2 regions of the Streptomyces sp. SID1328 genome follow, and region 1 is predicted to be linked to the other one. Evidence: riboswitches for the same ligand, from Rfam matches in the RefSeq annotation. Region 1 holds a riboswitch; the other holds the start of a gene.

Region 1 (8,403 bases):
TTGCATCTGAATTGCAATAAGGGCTACCCGGATCGGTCGGCCGACAGTCCGCCGTCTCTGTCAGTCCCCGGACACTTCCCGGCGCACCTCCCTCGCGGCTGCGACCAGGTGCTCCAGGGAGGCCCGGACCTCGGGCCAGCCGCGGGTCTTCAGGCCGCAGTCGGGGTTGACCCACAGGCGTTCGGCGGGGATGGCCTTGAGGCCGAGGCGCAGCAGGTCGGCGGCCTCCTCCGTGCTCGGCACGCGCGGGGAGTGGATGTCGTACACACCCGGCCCGGCCTCCCGCGGATAGCCGTGCGCCGCCAGTTCCCGGGCGACCTGCATGTGCGAGCGGGCCGCCTCCAGGCTGATGACGTCGGCGTCGAGGTCGTCGATCGCCTGGACGATGTCGCCGAACTCGGCGTAGCACATGTGCGTGTGGATCTGGGTGTCCGGCCGGACGCCGCCGGTGGTGAGCCGGAACGCCTCCGTAGCCCAGGCCAGATAGTGCGGGCGATCGGCGGTCCGCAGCGGCAGCGTCTCGCGCAGCGCGGGCTCGTCGACCTGGATGACGGAAGTCCCGGCCGTCTCCAGGTCGTTCACCTCGTCGCGCAGGGCGAGGGCGACCTGGCGGGCGGTCTCGCCGAGGGGCTGGTCGTCGCGGACGAAGGACCAGGCGAGCATGGTGACCGGTCCGGTGAGCATGCCCTTGACCGGCTTGGTGGTGAGGGACTGGGCGTACGACGTCCAGCGCACGGTCATCGGCCCGGGGCGGGAGATGTCGCCGGCCAGGATCGGCGGACGCACGTAGCGGGTGCCGTAGGACTGGACCCAGCCGTGCCGGGTGGCGAGGTAGCCGGTGAGCTGTTCGGCGAAGTGCTGGACCATGTCGTTGCGTTCGGCCTCGCCGTGTACGAGGACGTCGATGCCGGTCTTCTCCTGGAAGGAGATCACCTCCTGGATCTCGGTCCTGATGCGCTCCTCGTATTCGGCCGGTTCGATCCGGCCAGCGCGCAGGTCGGCGCGGGCGGTGCGCAATTCACCGGTCTGCGGGAAGGAGCCGATGGTCGTCGTAGGCAGCAACGGCAGCTCCAGGTGGGCGCGTTGGGCGGCGGCGCGTTGCCGGTAGGGATAGGAGCGGCGTGCGTCGAACGCGGTGACGGCCGCCGTGCGTGCGCGGACGGCAGGGTCGTGGGTGATCGGTGAACCCGCCCGGGAGGTCAGGTCGGCGCGGTTGGCGGCCAGTTCGGCGGCGATGGCGTCGGTGCCCTGGGCGAGGCCCTTGGAGAGGGTGGCGATCTCGGCGGTCTTCTGCCTGGCGAAGGCCAGCCAGCGCAGGATCTGCGGCTCGATGTCCCGCTCGGCAGAAGCGTCCAGCGGGACGTGGAGGAGCGAGCAGGAGGCGGCGACGTCGACCCGTTCGGCCAGCCCGAGCAGGGTGCCGAGGGTTGCGAGGGACGTGGAGAGGTCGTTGACCCAGATGTTGCGGCCGCTGACGACCCCGGCGATCAGGCGCTTGCCGGGCAGTCCGCCCACGGCGGCCAGGGCGTCCAGGTTGGCGGCAGCCGGTCCGGTGAAATCGAGGGCGAGCCCCTCGATGGAGGCCTTGGCCAGCACGGGGAGTGCCTCGCCGAGCCGGTCGAAATAGGAGGCGACCAACAGCCGTGGCCGGTCGGTGAGGCCGCCCAGATCGCGGTAGGCGCGGGCGGTGGCGTTCAGCTCGGCCGGGGTGTGGTCCTGGACCAGGGCGGGCTCGTCGAGCTGCACCCACTCGGCGCCGGCCGCCCGCAGGTCGGCGAGGACCTCGCCGTACACCGGGAGCAGCCGGTCGAGAAGAGTGAGCGGGTCGAAGCCGGCGGGGGCGTCGGGGGCGGGCTTGGCGAGCAGCAGATAGGTGACCGGGCCGACCAGGACGGGCCGGGCAGCGAGCCCCAGCGCCAGGGCTTCCCGCAGCTCACTGACCTGCTTTGTCGAGTCGGCGGCGAACACGGTGTCCGGACCCAGCTCCGGCACGAGGTAGTGGTAGTTGGTGTCGAACCACTTCGTCATCTCCAGCGGCGCACATTCCTGGGTGCCGCGGGCCATGGCGAAGTACCCGTCGAGGGCGTCGGCGTCGACGGCGCCGCGATGCCGGGCGGGGATCGCGCCGACCATGACGCTGGTGTCGAGGACATGGTCGTAGTACGAGAAGTCACCGGTCGGGACCTCGTGGAGGCCGGCCTCGGCCAGCTGCCCCCAGTTGGCGCGGCGGATGTCGGCGGCCGTCTCCCGGAGGGCATCGGCAGTGACCCGGCCCTTCCAATAACCCTCGATCGCCTTCTTCAGTTCCCGGTCGGGTCCCTGCCGGGGATAACCGTGGACGGTGGCCCGTACGGCCGCGACTGCGGACTTGGCTGTCACGAAACTCTCCTTCGCGAGCTCTGGACGAGAGAGACCCCGGAGACCGGGGTGTGCGAGCGCGAAGGGATGACAGACCGGACGAGCCACGGCACGCGTGACCGCCTGATATGTACGCCGACCCGCCCACGAGGTCACCGGGATCTCCGCGCACGGCGGTCCGCGCGCGGGCAGTGGCAGGTCTTCGGACTCACGGGCACGCCTCGTTCTTCCACGAGGCACCTACTGGCCGTCGCTTCCCAAGCCCGTCACTTCCAGGCCCAGTGCGTATGACGGCGGTCGTTCCCGCTCACCGCTGCGGGGCAGTCCCGGATTCCCACCGGGTTCCCTCTTACGACGCGCCTGCCTGGCGGACAGGGCGAACCAGCTGCGCGGCCAGCCTATACACGGCCCGGGTGCAGGGGCGACCCGCAGAAGTCACCTGGTGTCAGGAACTGCTGGCCCCCTGGGCCGACATGGGACTGAAACCTGCCGCGTCGGCACATTCGTCCCGCACGTGATCGTCTTCTCGACCTTCCTTGCAGGCCGTCCGAATGTCTCAGGCGGAGGGCAAGCAGCCGAGCCAGTCACCATCACGGGTGATGTCGGCTGGTAGACGCCGCTTGAGGGGCGGGCCGCGCTGGAAGCCGAGCGCCCATGAGACGTCGTCGCATTCGACACGGCCGAGGGGCGTGGGCGTTGGCAATACGGCGAGGAAGCGGGCCGAGAGCGGCCGGTGACAGGATCCAGCGTTTGCCGCCGACCGCGCCGCCGGTCTCTTCCTTGTCCCCCGGCCACTCTCAGCGTTCAGTGCTGCCGTCTTCAGGTGCGGGACGCCGTGCGACCGGTCGGAGACTCCAATGCAGACGGCGCCGTTGCTCCGGCGCTCGATGGTGATCTTCGAGACGGGGGTCTCGGTGTGCTCGACGGCGTTGGCCAGCAGTTCGGTAACAATGATGCGTCCGCAGTCGGCCATGTCGTCGTCCATGCCCCAAGCTGCCAGCGCATTGGAGACGAGATCGCGAGCGTGGCTCGCGGACTCACGGACGCAGGGCAGCTCCGCGGTGTAGCCCGGGGCTCCGATCGCATTCGGTTTAGCGACGGTCATGGTCACGAGGTCTTTCCCTCCGGCTTGGGGTGCCCGGTCCTGACGAGTGAGGTAGGGCTGGGCTTTCCTCCGTGCCGCCGCGCCGAACTCGACTCAGCGACCTATGACCAGTCAACGAGTGACGAGCGGTGCGCAACAGGAAGAGTCCTGGCTTTGTGCACACCGACCGACCGGAAGACTTTGCGTTCCTATTACCTGAGGTCTGGGCATCAGAGTGACGGTGGTACTACGTTCGGTGCATGGGAGTGAATCTCGCCCTTCAGAGCCGATTAGATCAACTTGGCATCACTCAGGAGGAGTTGGCGGCTCGGTTGAACTCTGCGCTGCAGGAGATCACCGGCCGACCCGGCGAAATCTCTTCCAGAACGGTCCGGAACCTGCTCAACGGATCAAGTCGACGTCCAATCGGCCGCACTTGCGCGGCACTTGAGCATGTGTTCGGCTGCCCCGTGGCGGACTTAGGGTTCAACGCCCCCAGCTCAATGCAACATCACTCGGAGGGCCCCGTGCGGCGTCGCGACTTCATCGTTTCCACCACCGGAACGGCAGCCGCAGCCGTCCCGATCGTCAAGCAACGTCGGTCAGTAGGCATGACGGACGTAGCCCGCGCCTCGGCCAGCGTGAACGAGTTCGTGGAGGCCGACAACCGGCAAGGAGGGCACGCCTCCCTGGCGACCGCAGCCCTCGAAGCTCGCGCCAAGGTGCTGGAGCTTCAACAGCGGAACGCCAGCGAACGTGTACGCCGCGCCCTGTACGCACTGGCGGCCGAGTTCACCACCATCGCCGCCTGGTCGTGCATCGACCTCCGCGACCTGGCTACGGCGCAGGCGTACCTGCATGAGTCGTCCACGTTCGCCGGCCTCTCGCAGGACCCTCCCACCGGCATGCGTGTGTGGGTCAACATGGCCATGCTCGCCTATCAGCGCAAGAACTGGCCGGAACAGCTTGCGGCAGCGCAGGCGGCCAACGCCTCCCCGGCCGCCCGTAGGGACCCCTTCTTCGGCTCCATGGGCCGCGTCCGCCTCGCTCTGGCTCACTCGTCGCTGGGCGATCTCCGGGCCGCTCGGCGTGCTCTGGGCACAGCACAGGAGGCCTTCCACAAGGCGGCCGAGGACGAGCGTCCCCGATGGACCGCGTTCTACGGGCCGGCCGAACTCAACCACCTCGCGGCGATCATCCTCAACCACAACGGGGAGCCCGCTGAAGCCGAGGCGATGGCGCACCGAGCCCTGGCCAAGATCCCGGCGGAGTTCCAGCGCAACCGGGCGCTGGCGACCTGCCAGCTCGGGCTGGCACAACTTCGCCAGGGAGAGCCCGAGCAGGCCACGGCGACCGCGGCTACCGTCTTCACGATCATGGATGGTGCACCCCTGCCTGGGCGTATGCGCACCTTGATCGGAGACTTCCACCGAGACCTGTTCCGGCTGGCGCCGTCAACGACGTACGCCCGCGACTGGGCAGACCGAATGCGAGATGAATGGAGTCGAGCGTGACCAGGGTGATCGACCTGCGGCATTACGGACAGGGAAGCCTCCCAGAGGACTTCAGGCAGATGCTCATCGATGTGCACGCCGACGCCTACGCCGATGCGATGGACGACGAGTTCAACCAGCGATTCCCGTGGTTCGTCGATCACTGGTCAGGGATGGACGGCTTCTCCTGCGTCGTCGCTTTCGACGGCGATGAGCCGACCGGCTTCGCGTACGGCGCCCCGCTCCAGCCAGGTCGTGAGTGGTGGCGTTCCACCGCGTTCGCGCCGAACAACGGGTCCATCGCCACCTACGCCGTCTCCGAGGTCATGGTGCGCCCGCGGTGGCGGAAGCAGGGGATCTCGGAGCGACTCCACGAAGCCCTGCTGAAGGAACGCAGCGAAGATGTAGCGGTGCTCCTGGTCGACGTGACGCACCCGAAGGTGCAGGATCTGTACGAGACTTGGGGCTACGAGAAGGTGGGCGAGCAGCAGCCCTTCGCAGACTCCCCGGTGTATGCGGTCATGGTGAAGAGGCTGCAACCCTGAGCAGCCCCGCCCCCGAGTCACCCGCGTAAGACGCCACGTACTAGCCCAGATCCCGGCGCTCATGAACACCCATGAGCATCCAAGGCACCGACGGCCACCTTTGCGACTGTTCTTGAGTTCGCGCAGGAAGAGTTCACGAGATCCCGTCCGATCTGATTGATCGGGCGAATCTCGGCGTTTCCGGGGTCTGTTCGAGATGTTTTCCGAACGGGTTCGGTGCCGGGAGCGGTTGCCTCGCGGCCGTCGGCCTGAAGTTTCGGAGTGGTCCGGGTGCGTGAGGCCTTTTGCGACGGGCGTGCGTGATCCCCGTGTGTGGTGCCGGCGTCTCAGGTGTCGTGCGGGTCTTCGGACCGTTGGGTGGAGGCAGGCCGGACACGTCGGGTGGTTGCGCGGCTGGTCCGGCGATGGAGGCGATGACTTCATGAGTGGTCGCGGTCGCTCGGGCTCCGGTGGTCTGCTGCCGGGTGAAGAGGATGTGCAGGTTGATGCTGCAGATCATCAGCCCGAGCAGGATGGTCTGCGTGACCCGGCCGTGGGCGAGCCGCTTGGTGGGGTCGGAGATGTCGATGCCGTGGCTCTTGGCCCTGCCGTTGTGGGTGCCCGGCAGGCGGTGGTGGTGCTGGGCTGGGACAGCGCTTCCGCCTCCCGTATCGAGGGAGCGCGGGCGCGGCTGAAACGGCTCGTGGAGCGGGACTGGCTGGTTGAGGAGAAGCCAGGAGCCGCTGACGTCGTCGCTGCGGCTGACGATGTCGAGGACGACTCCAGGGTGCTGGACGGTCCAATCGGTGAGGTGGCCGGTTTAACCGCCGTCGGCCCAGACCCGCACCAGCCGCCGGAGATGATTCTTCGCCGCGGGCAGCAGGCTGCGGGCGGCGTCCCGGTCGGTCGTGGACGCCGGCGTGACCAGCACGGCCAGAAGCAGTCCCAGGGTGTCGGGGAGCAGGTGCCGCTTGCGCCCGTTGATTTTCTTCCCGGCGTCGAAGCCCCGTGAGGCGTGGGTAACGGTGGCGTCCGCCTTCACCGACTGCGAATCCACGATGCCTGCGGTTGGCTTCGGACTTCGACCCTCAGCTGTGCGGACGGTCTCGCGCGGCCGGTCATGCAGTTCGGCCACCAGCCCCGAACCCCGCCAGCGGACGAAGAAGGCCTAGACCCGGTCCCACGGCGGGAAGTCGGCGGGCATCGCCCGCCACTTGATGCCGTTGTCGAGGAGGTAGCGCACGGCATCGATCATCTGCCGGTGGCAGTAGCCCTCCGGCCGGCCGCCCCGGCCTGCCAGCCATCCAGGCACCGGCAGCAGATCGCGCACCAGTGCCCACTCCGCATCGCTCATGTCCGAGTCGATTCGGGGCCGGCGCTCCGGCCGGGCGGCCGCGTTCCTGAACCGATAGGCGAGGCACTCACACCCAGGAGTGGACGAACTGGACTCGGCGACCAAGACCACGCGACACTTCGACAACAGGGCCTCTTGCTTCTCGCTGGATTCGACAACCGCGAGCAACCAAGAGGCCCTTCTTCCATGCATCTGCACCGGCCGACTCACCCGAACCAGGCCCTTGTTCGAACCCCTCCGACCACACGGACGGATAGAGAACAGCCAGTCAGCCACACAAGTCTGGTCCCACTCAGCACACACGGCGCAACCTCAAGGGAAGCCCCCTCCTCGCCGAGCCCAAAGGGCCTCCGGTGGGCGAGGGACCTCTTCCGAGGCCTGGTATCAGTCGGTATCCGTGGCGGCGAGGACCGCGATGTACTGTCCGCCTGGTCGCAAAACGGCCACGGCAAGGTCCCAGGCCACCTGGTGGAACCAGTCCGACGAAGGGTCGGCGATGAACCAGTGCGCCTGCTCCACCAGCATCGCCGTGTCCTCGAACGAAGCGTCCGGGGCGGCGCCAACCAGGCCGCCGAGCGTGCGCCAGACAGCGAGCCGTCCGTAAGCACCGAACATGCCGCTGCCGTAGGCGGAGCTGCGCACGGCCGCAGTGAGAAGCACCCGCAGCACCCTGTCCGAGGTGGCCGAATGTAGCCGGGCCTTCTGTTCTTTCCCCGGCCACGGAGTCAGCGGTAGCCGCTCGAAGACGGCCGCGAAGTCGTCCGCCGGTACAGAGGACGTGCACCAGAACTCCTGAGCGGCGATCGTGCCGTTGGACTCCTCGCGCCAGTGCCGCACCGCGGCGCCCATGGCCTCGGCCGCCTCGGCCACGGTGACGTCTGCCGGATCGAAATCGGCGCTGCGCCTCCGCATCTCAGCTGAGACATGGAGTTCGGGTCGGTCGCTGTGCTTCTCCACCGTCGCGGGAGGCAGAGTCCACGTCCAGTCGCGCGGGGCGTTCGCCGGTCTGAGCAGCGCGCGTTCCGTGGGCAGCAGGCGGAGGGGCAGGGGTGCAAGCGGATGCTGCTGCGTCACGAGCGCCTCACCAAAGGACCGCAGAAGAGGGTACTCCGGGACCGCGACGCCTTCGAGCACCAGTTCCTGTAGCAGGCATGCCTTGAACTCGTCCGACGCTGCGATGCCCGCCTCCTCGTCGTAGACGACCGAGACGATGTCCTCAGGCCGCTGCCCCAAGGCCACCAGCTGCGCCAGACGCCGCTCCGCCCTGACCTGTGCCGGTCCTCCAGTGGGCAGACAGCTCGGCAAGCGCATCAAAGCGCGCAGGCTCCGCTGCCCCGCGGTCGCGGCGAGGGCTGTCTGCAACCGGTCTAGCAGGAAGGCGTCTTCGGAGGAGTCCTCGTCTTCGCGGGTGGCCCGCCGGGCGAGCTCCGCGCCGAGCAGCGTCGCCCACTCGAAGTCTCCGGACGAAACGCGGCGACGGATCTCTTCGCCGAGTGCGGACGCCGAGAACTCACTGTCCAGCAGTTCCTTGATCCGTTGAGTCATGTCGTTGTGCATGGTGGAATCACTCTGCCTCACGCTTGTCAGGTG
Region 2 (8,403 bases), on a different contig from region 1:
GGCGGTCGTAGTAGCGGGTCGCCGCGAAGCCGAAGGCCAGGGCCACCACGAAGCCGATGGCGATCATCACCCAGCCGCGCCCGAGCCCGGCGTCGGCACGGGCGTCGAAGTAGAGGATCGCCCGTACCCCGGCCGCCAGTTGCCGCATCGGCTCGAAGGCGCCGAGGAACCGGTAGAAGCCCGGCACCGCCTCCAGCGGCACGGTGGCGCCCGAGGACGGCAGCGCGAACGCGATGAAGACGAACATCGACACGAGCTGGCCCAGGCTGCCGAAGGCCGCGTTGATCGCCTGCACCCCGAGCCCGACCGTCAGCGTCGCGCAGTACGAGAACACCCACAGCAGACCGGCGTGCGGGGCGTCCATGCCCAGCACGCCGATCGTCGCCAGCATGATCAGCGAGGTGGTGAGCAGCGAGAGGCCGGCCGTCATCACCATCTTCAGCACCAGCGTCCGGGTCCGGTTGATGTGCACCGTCGGACGCCGCGAGTGCCAGGGGCCGATCTCCGTGTCGGCGTAGCCGAGCCCGCTGTCGACGCCGTTGTGGATGATGTTGCCGCCGATGAACCCGGCCAGCACCAGCAGCAGCGCGTAGTAGAAGGCGCTCAGCCCCAGCCCGCTGTGGGCGCCGATGGGGTGGCCCACCTGTGTCCGCACCTCCACCGGGTCGGCGATCAGCACGCGGGTCGCCGCGCTCGCCTGCTTCACTTCGGGGGACGCCGACAACTGCTTGCCGACCGAGACCGACACCTGGTGCGCGGCGCTCTGCGTGATCCGTCCCGCCAGCGAGGAGGCCAGGCTGCCCACGCCGGGGTTGGTCAGCACGGTCAGCTCCGGGCGGGACTTGGCGTCCGCGGTGGCCAGCGCGCCCACGGTCGCAGTGAAGTCCGCCGGGATCACCAGGGCGCCGTACACCCGGCCCGACGCCAGCTCGTCCTGCGCCTTGGCCCGTGACATCGGCCGCCAGCGGACCCGGTCGTCGGAGGAGCCGGAGGAGAGGACGGAACGGGCGGCCTGCGTGCCCACGTTGGCCTTCTGGCCCGGCAGCGGCTCGCCCTCGTCCAGGTTCACCAGCGCCACCGGCATCCGGTGCAGGCTGCCCTCCGGGGTGAGGATGCCGCCCATGTACAGCAGCGACAGCACCAGCGCGACCAGCGAGCTGAGCACCGCGGGCATCAGCCACAGCTTCCACCGCCCCAGCAAATGCGCCGCGCTCAGCCACGGTCCGGACGCGTGCGGGGTCCCGGAAGCCATACCACTCCAACAGGTGCAGTCGGCGGCAACCGCCGAACGGGCTGCGGCGAGGGGCCCGTACCAGCATGTCCGGCCACCGGACCGCACCGCCTGCGGACGCAAGCCGACGATAGGTCGCGGACGCGGAAACGTCCCGCCACGACACCGGCCATCTGGTCCGGGTGAGGTGACCCTCTGGCCCAGGGTCCAGTGCGACACCGCCTCCGCGGCCGCGCCCTCCCGGTGACGGAGGTCTGTGTCCCGCGCGCCCCGTGCGTCTGCCGGGGGGCGTACCGCCCCGATGGTCGCTAGCGTGTTGCCCAGTTCGGACCGCTCCGCCGACGGAAGGACCTCCCCATGGGCCGACGCAAGGATCTCGGACTGCTGGCCGTACGCCTCGGCACCGGCGGCGTACTGGCCGCCCATGGCGCGCAGAAGCTGCTCGGCTGGTTCGGCGGCGCAGGCATCGAGGGGACGGGCGAGTTCATGGAGTCCATGGGCTTCCGCCCCGGCAAGGCGAGCGCCATCGCGTCCGGGTCGGCCGAGCTGGGCGGCGGGGTCCTGCTCGCGCTCGGTCTCGGCACGCCCGCCGCCGGTGCCGCCGTGGCCGGGGGCATGGGCGGCGCCGTCTCCGTGCACCGACCCAACGGATTCTTCGCCGCGGCGGGCGGCTACGAGTACCCGGCCTACCTCGGCTACGTCGCCACCTGCATCGGCCTGACCGGGCCCGGCCGTTACTCCCTGGACCGGCTCATCGGCTACCGGCTCGACCGGCCCCGGCTGGTCCTGCTCTCCTTCGCGCTGAGCACCGCCGGCACCGCGGTGGTCGTCGCCCGCCGGGAGCGGGTCCTCTCGGCCCAGCGGCGCGAGGAGGCGGCGCCGGTCACTCCGGCTCCCTGACGGGGTCGCGGGCAGCGGTCTTCTGAGCGATTGCCAGGTCCACTACGCCCTTCGCCCGCGCGATCCGGCCGTGATCCTTCTTGATTGCCCCGGGCGTCGTTCCGGAGAGGACTCGGGATACGCGTCGGTAAGGCAGACTCGGTCCCATGACATCCACGACGCGGCCGAAGGCCACGGCCGTAGTCGTCGGTGGCGGGCCCAACGGGCTCGCCGCGGGCGCGCTGCTCGCCAAGGCGGGGCTCGACGTCACGCTGCTGGAGGCCGCCGACGAGGTAGGGGGCGGCACCCGCAGCTACGAGGCTCTGCTGCCCGGCCTGCTGCACGACCACTGCTCCGCCATCCACCCCATGGCCGTGAACTCACCGGCCCTGCGTGAACTTGAGCTGGAACGGCACGGACTGCGCTGGCTCCTGCCCGAGGTCGACTGCGTCCATCCCCTCGACGACGGCACGGCGGGCGTCCTGATGCGCTCCGTCGCGGAGACCGCCCGCCTCCTCGGCCCCGACGGCGATCGCTACCGGGCGCTGATCGAGCCCTCGGTACGGCACTGGGACACGCTCGCCGGCGAGGTGATGGGCCCGCTGCTGCGCGTCCCCTCCCACCCGCTGCTGCTCGCCCGCTTCGGCCTGCCGACCACCCTGCCCGCCGCCGCCCTCGCCCGTCTCTTCCGTACCCCGCAGACCCGCGCGCTCTGGGCCGGGATCGCCGCCCACGCCTTCCGCCCGCTGGGCCGCCCGCTCACCTCGGCCATCGGCCTCGGCATCTTGGTCTCCGGGCACGCCGCCGGCTGGGCCGTGGCCGAAGGGGGCTCGCAGTCCATCGCCCGCGCGCTGGAGAAGGCGCTGCGCGAGTACGGCGGGCGCGTCGAGACGAACGTCCGCATCACCGACCACCGCCAGATCCCGGCCGCCGACGTGACGCTCCTCGACCTCGACCCCGGCCAGGCCGCGGCCATCTACGGCGACCGGCTGCCCGCCCGGACGCGGTCCGCCTACCGGCGGTTCCGCCGGGGTCCAGGCGCCTTCAAGATCGACCTGGCGGTGGAGGGCGGAATTCCGTGGACCCACGAGAAAGCCCGGCGCGCCGGGACCGTCCACCTGGGTGGCACGCTCGCCGAGATCGCGCGGGCCGAACGGGACGTCGGGGCCGGGCGCATGCCCGAGCGGCCGTTCGTCCTGGTCGGCCAGCAGTACCTCGCCGACCCCGGACGCTCGGTGGGCGACGTGCACCCGGTCTGGGCCTACGCGCACGTCCCGTACGGCTACACCGGGGACGCCACGGAGGCGATCCTGCGGCAGATCGAACGGTTCGCCCCCGGCGCCCGCGACCGGATCGTGGGCCTGAGCGCCACCACCCCGGCCGGCTTCGCCGCCGCCAACGCCAACTTCGCGGGCGGCGACATCCTCACCGGCGCGAAGACGGCCCCTCAACTCATCCTGGGCCCCCGCCCCACCCTCGACCCCTACTCGACCGGCCTGCCCGGCGTCTACCTCTGCTCGGCGTCCACCCCACCGGGGCCGGGCGCCCACGGCATGTGCGGGGCGGGGGCGGCGGCTTCGGCGCTGCGGTACCTGCGGGACGCCACTCACCAACCGAACTGAGCGTCACCCGGAACCTCACCGCCGATGCGGGCGGCGAGCTTCCGGACACGTCCTCACCGGCTTGCGCCGGTGAGTTCTGCTGATCACCGTGCGAGGAGCTCCAGCGTGTCGATCACGCGGTTGGAGAAGCCCCACTCGTTGTCGTACCAGGCGACGACCTTGACGTGACGGCCGTCGACGCGGGTGAGGGCCGAGTCGAAGATGGAGGAGGCCGGGTTGCCGACGATGTCGGAGGAGACCAGGGGGTCCTCGGAGTACTCCAGGACACCGGCGAGCGGGCCCTCGGCGGCCGTGCGGTAGGCGGCGAGCACCTCCTCGCGGGTGACGTCGCGGGCGACCGTGGTGTTCAGCTCGACGATCGAGCCGACCGGCACCGGGACCCGGATCGAGTCGCCCGACAGCTTGCCGTCGAGGTTCGGCAGCACCAGGCCGATCGCCTTGGCCGCGCCCGTGGTCGTCGGCACGATGTTCACGCCGGCCGCGCGCGCCCGGCGGGGGTCGCGGTGCGGGCCGTCCTGGAGGTTCTGCTCCTGGGTGTAGGCGTGCACGGTCGTCATGAACCCGTGCTCGATGCCCGCCAGTTCGTCCAGCACGGCGGCCAGCGGGGCCAGCGCGTTGGTCGTGCAGGAGGCGTTCGACACGATGGTGTGCAGAGCCGGGTCGAAGGTGTCGCTGTTCACCCCGTACGCCAGCGTCACGTCGGCGCCGTCCGAGGGGGCGCTCACCAGCACCCGCTTCGCGCCCGCGTCGAGGTGGGCACGGGCGGCCTTCGCCGAGGTGAAGCGGCCGGTCGCCTCCAGCACGATGTCGACGTCCAGCTCGGCCCAGGGGAGCTGGGCCGGCTCGCGCTCGGCGAGGACCTTGATGCGGCGGCCGTCGACCACGAGGGTGTCGCCGTCCACCTCCACCGGGCGGCCGAGCCGCCCGGCCGTCGAGTCGAAGGCCAGCAGCCGGGCCAGCCCCGCGGGTTCGGTGAGGTCGTTCACCGCGACGACCTCGAGGTCGCTGTCGCGTTCGAGAAGAGCCCGCAGCACGTTGCGTCCGATGCGGCCGAATCCGTTGATGGCGATGCGCGTCATGAATGGTGTCCCTTCCGTTCGCCCTCAGGTTCCCGGACGGGGGCCGGACGCGGCAGTGGCAGGAGCGCCATGGTGCACAAGGATCGCGCCAGAGTTACTCGCCCCGCGCGAACGTCCGCCGGTAGTCGCTCGGCGTGGTCCCGAGCACGCGCTGGAAGTGCAGCCGGAGGTTGGTGCCGGTACCGAGCCCGACCTCGTCGGCGATCTGCTCCACGCTCCGCTCCGAACGCTCCAGCAACTCGCGCGCCAGGTCGACCCGCGCCCGCGTCACCCACTGCATCGGGGTGTACCCGGTGTCCTCCGCGAACCGCCGGGAGAACGTACGCGGCGACACGGCCGCGTGCCGGGCCAGCGACTGCAGGCTCAGCGGCTCACCGAGCCGGTGCAGCGCCCACTCCCGCGTCGCGGCGAACCGCTCGCCCAGCGGCTCCGGCACACTGCGCGGCACGTACTGCGCCTGACCTCCGCTGCGGTAGGGGGCCGCGACCAGCCGCCGGGCCGCGTGGTTGGAGGCGGCCACCCCCAGCTCGCCGCGCAGCATGTGCAGGCACAGGTCGATGCCGGAGGCCGCCCCGGCCGACGTGAGCACGTTGCCCTCGTCCACGAACAGCACGTTCTCGTCCACCCGGATCAGCGGGTACCGGGCCGCCAGGGCGCGCGCGTAGTGCCAGTGCGTGGTGGCCCGTCTGCCGTCCAGCAGACCCGTGGCCGCCAGCGCGAACGCCCCCGTCGAGATCGCCGCCAGCCGCGCACCCCGTGCGTACGCCGCGACCAGCGCCGCCACCACCGGCTCCGGCGGGTCCTCCCGGTCCGGGAACCGGTAGCCCGGCACGAACACCACGTCGGCCCACTCCAGCGCCTCCAGGCCGTGCGCCACGTGGTAGGACAGGCCGTCGCCGCCCGTCACCAGACCCGGCGCCGCCCCGCACACCCGCACCTCGTACGGCATGCTCGCGCGGGTCGTGAACACCTGCGCCGGGATACCCACGTCGAGCGGCTTGGCGCCCTCCAGGACGAGGACGGCGACACGGCGGAAACGGGAGGACGGCACGGGCAGCAGGGTACGCACAGGTCGGCGTGAATCCCTCGCGGGGCGCCGGACACCCCCCCGATATGCCGCTGTTTTCTCCCGTATACCAGGCGGGCCGGCAGTCGGAGGCGCTCGACTTGTTCCACCGCACCCGCGGACTCCTCGCGGACGAACCCGGCATCGACCCCGGCCGTGAACTCGCCGTCACCTACGGGCCGATCCTGCGCTGCCCGTCGACCCCGCGAAGACGCTCACCGGCTACTGGACGACCGAACTGCGCAACGGCGCCGACGACTTCTGACCCGTACCCCGTGAGGACGCCGCCTCGGGAGAGGAAGATCACCCGTGGGGGTGCGGTCTTGGCCAGGCAGGGCGCACGCGGTACCGTCGGGGCGATATCGACGACGGCGAAACGGAAGCCGGTGAGAAACCGGCACGGTCGCGCCACTGTGTGCGCGGTCCCTCGAGGGGCCGTGCGAGTCAGACCCGTGGCCGTCGTCCTGTGCACCACCGAGATGGGACGCGAACTCCCAGAGGAGGTACTGCCATGGCGCAGTCCGTCGCTCAGCCGACAGCCGGAAACCCCGCCGTTCCCGCCAAGCTGCCGCTGAAGGAGATAGCGCCCTGGGCGGTCTTCTTCGGTGTCCTCATGCTGGTCCTGCTGTACTTCGTCGGCGCCGAGCAGGGCGCCACCTCCGTGTTCAACGGCACGGACGTCCACGAGTGGGTGCACGACGCACGCCACCTGCTCGGCTTCCCCTGCCACTGACGCGAGGGACGCCGCACACCCATGAACTCCGCAACCGTGAGGAACCTCCTCGTGCGGGGCATGCTCGCTGGCCTCGGTGCCGGCGTGCTCGCCCTGATCGCCGCGTACTTCCTCGGCGAGCCCAACGTGGACAGCGCCATCAGTTTCGAGGGGCACCACTCCCACGAGCACGAGGTCGAAGTGGTCTCGCGCTCGCTCCAGTCCACCGCCGGACTCGCCACCGGCGTCCTCGTCTACGGGGTCGCCTTCGGCGGCATCGCCGCGCTCGCCTACTGCTTCGCGCTCGGCCGCGTCGGCCGCTTCGGCCCGCGCGCGACCGCGCTGCTGCTCTCCGGCACCGCGCTGCTCGCCGTGTACGTCGTGCCGTTCCTGAAGTACCCGGCCAACCCGCCCTCGGTCGGCGACCCGGACACCATCGGCAAGCGCACCACGCTGTACTTCCTGATGATGCTGCTCAGCGTGCTCCTGGCGGTCGGCGCCACCCTGCTGGGCAAACGGCTCGCCCCACGCCTGGGCAACTGGTACGCGACCCTGATCGCCGTAGCCGCCTTCGCCCTGCTGACCGGTCTGGCGTACGCCTTCCTGCCGGTCGTCAACGAGGTGCCGGAACACTTCCCGGCCACCCTGCTGTGGCGGTTCCGCCTCTCCGCTCTGGCCATCCAGACGGTGCTGTGGGCCGGATTCGGCCTGCTCTTCGGCGAGTTGGCCGAGCGCCTGCTGAACCCCCGTCCCGCGGTGGCACGCAGCACGGGCCAGGCGGTCGCCGCCTCCCACTGAGCCGGTGACATGACGACGAGAGGGGCCCCGGAGATCCTCCGGGGCCCCTCTCACCCGGACCACCCACGTGGCGTGGAATGCTCTTCGGCGACCGCTGAAGATCGGGAAGGCCGAAGACGTGTATGTACCGCCATCCGCACGAGCTCTCGACGACGACGAGCGTGAGCTCGTGGAGCTGGCACGCCGCACCATAGACGCGCATACCGACGCCGGGCCCGACGAGGACGGGGTCCACACGATGGGCGCCGCGGTCATGGCCGCCGACTACCGGATGTTCGCCGGCGTGAACCTCTACCACTTCACCGGCGGACCCTGCGCCGAACTCGTGGCTCTGGGAGCCGCCCGAGCCCAGAGCGCCCGCCAGATGCGCTGCATCGTCGCCGTGGGAAACCACGGGCGCGGGGTCGTCGGCCCCTGCGGGCGCGATCGGCAGGTCTTCGTGGACTACTACCCCGCCATGCGCGTCATCGTCCCCACACCCGAGGGGCCCAGGTCCGTTCTCGCCGCCGACCTCATGCCGCTGACTCAGCGATGGACCCCGGAAGGCATGAACGGTCTCGATCCCTCGCTCTACCAAGACCCCGAGACGGCCGGTCCCCCGATCATCCGGTTCCACCCCCGCTACCTTGCGGACGTCCGCTCCGGCGCCAAGACCAGGACCACCCGCTTCCGGGACCCGGCCCGGCTCGGGTCGGCACGGCTGGTGTTCGAGAGCGACCCCGAAGTCGTCCTGCCCGCAGAGGTGACCGGCATCAGGCACTGCCTGGTCAGCGACCTCACCGACCAGGACGCCCGGGCCGAGGGGCTGACGACCGCCACCGAACTCCGGGAAGCCCTCAAGGGCCACTACCCGGACCTGGCGGCAACCGACGAAGTCGACGTGATCACCTTTCAGATCAACGACGGGACAGGCACCGCCTGAACCGCGGACGCACAAGACTGGGCCGAGGCCGGCTCATTTCGAGTCTCAGCCCCAGCTACTCACCCCCGAGCGCACGCCCCAGCCGCAGGTTCCA

The links. A riboswitch is a leader RNA that binds a small molecule or an ion and turns the genes downstream of it on or off. The one in region 1 is predicted to bind cobalamin.
Region 2: another riboswitch for cobalamin. It lies ahead of GT030_RS31015 (CbtB-domain containing protein); the one in region 1 lies ahead of metE (5-methyltetrahydropteroyltriglutamate--homocysteine S-methyltransferase).

Annotation. Positions count from the first base shown of each region.
Region 1 covers NZ_WWKH01000324.1:2,400-10,802, reverse strand. The annotation lists gene metE (5-methyltetrahydropteroyltriglutamate--homocysteine S-methyltransferase) at 61-2,379, opposite strand; cobalamin riboswitch at 2,551-2,742, opposite strand; gene GT030_RS09335 (ATP-binding protein) at 2,915-3,463, opposite strand; gene GT030_RS09330 (helix-turn-helix transcriptional regulator) at 3,703-4,956, shown strand; gene GT030_RS09325 (GNAT family N-acetyltransferase) at 4,953-5,480, shown strand; gene GT030_RS09320 (transposase) at 6,280-6,501, opposite strand; gene GT030_RS36285 (transposase) at 6,628-6,813, opposite strand; gene GT030_RS09310 (DUF6183 family protein) at 7,198-8,370, opposite strand.
Region 2 covers NZ_WWKH01000960.1:5,842-14,244, forward strand. The annotation lists gene GT030_RS30980 (DUF3533 domain-containing protein) at 1-1,252, opposite strand, end outside; gene GT030_RS30985 (DoxX family protein) at 1,589-2,131, shown strand; gene GT030_RS30990 (NAD(P)/FAD-dependent oxidoreductase) at 2,278-3,732, shown strand; gene gap (type I glyceraldehyde-3-phosphate dehydrogenase) at 3,816-4,811, opposite strand; gene GT030_RS31000 (helix-turn-helix domain-containing protein) at 4,906-5,862, opposite strand; partial or broken gene GT030_RS36895 (hypothetical protein) at 5,925-6,005, shown strand; cobalamin riboswitch at 6,218-6,350, shown strand; gene GT030_RS31015 (CbtB-domain containing protein) at 6,389-6,610, shown strand; gene GT030_RS31020 (CbtA family protein) at 6,632-7,387, shown strand; gene GT030_RS31025 (ASCH domain-containing protein) at 7,557-8,309, shown strand; partial or broken gene GT030_RS31030 (histidine phosphatase family protein) at 8,365-8,403, opposite strand, start outside.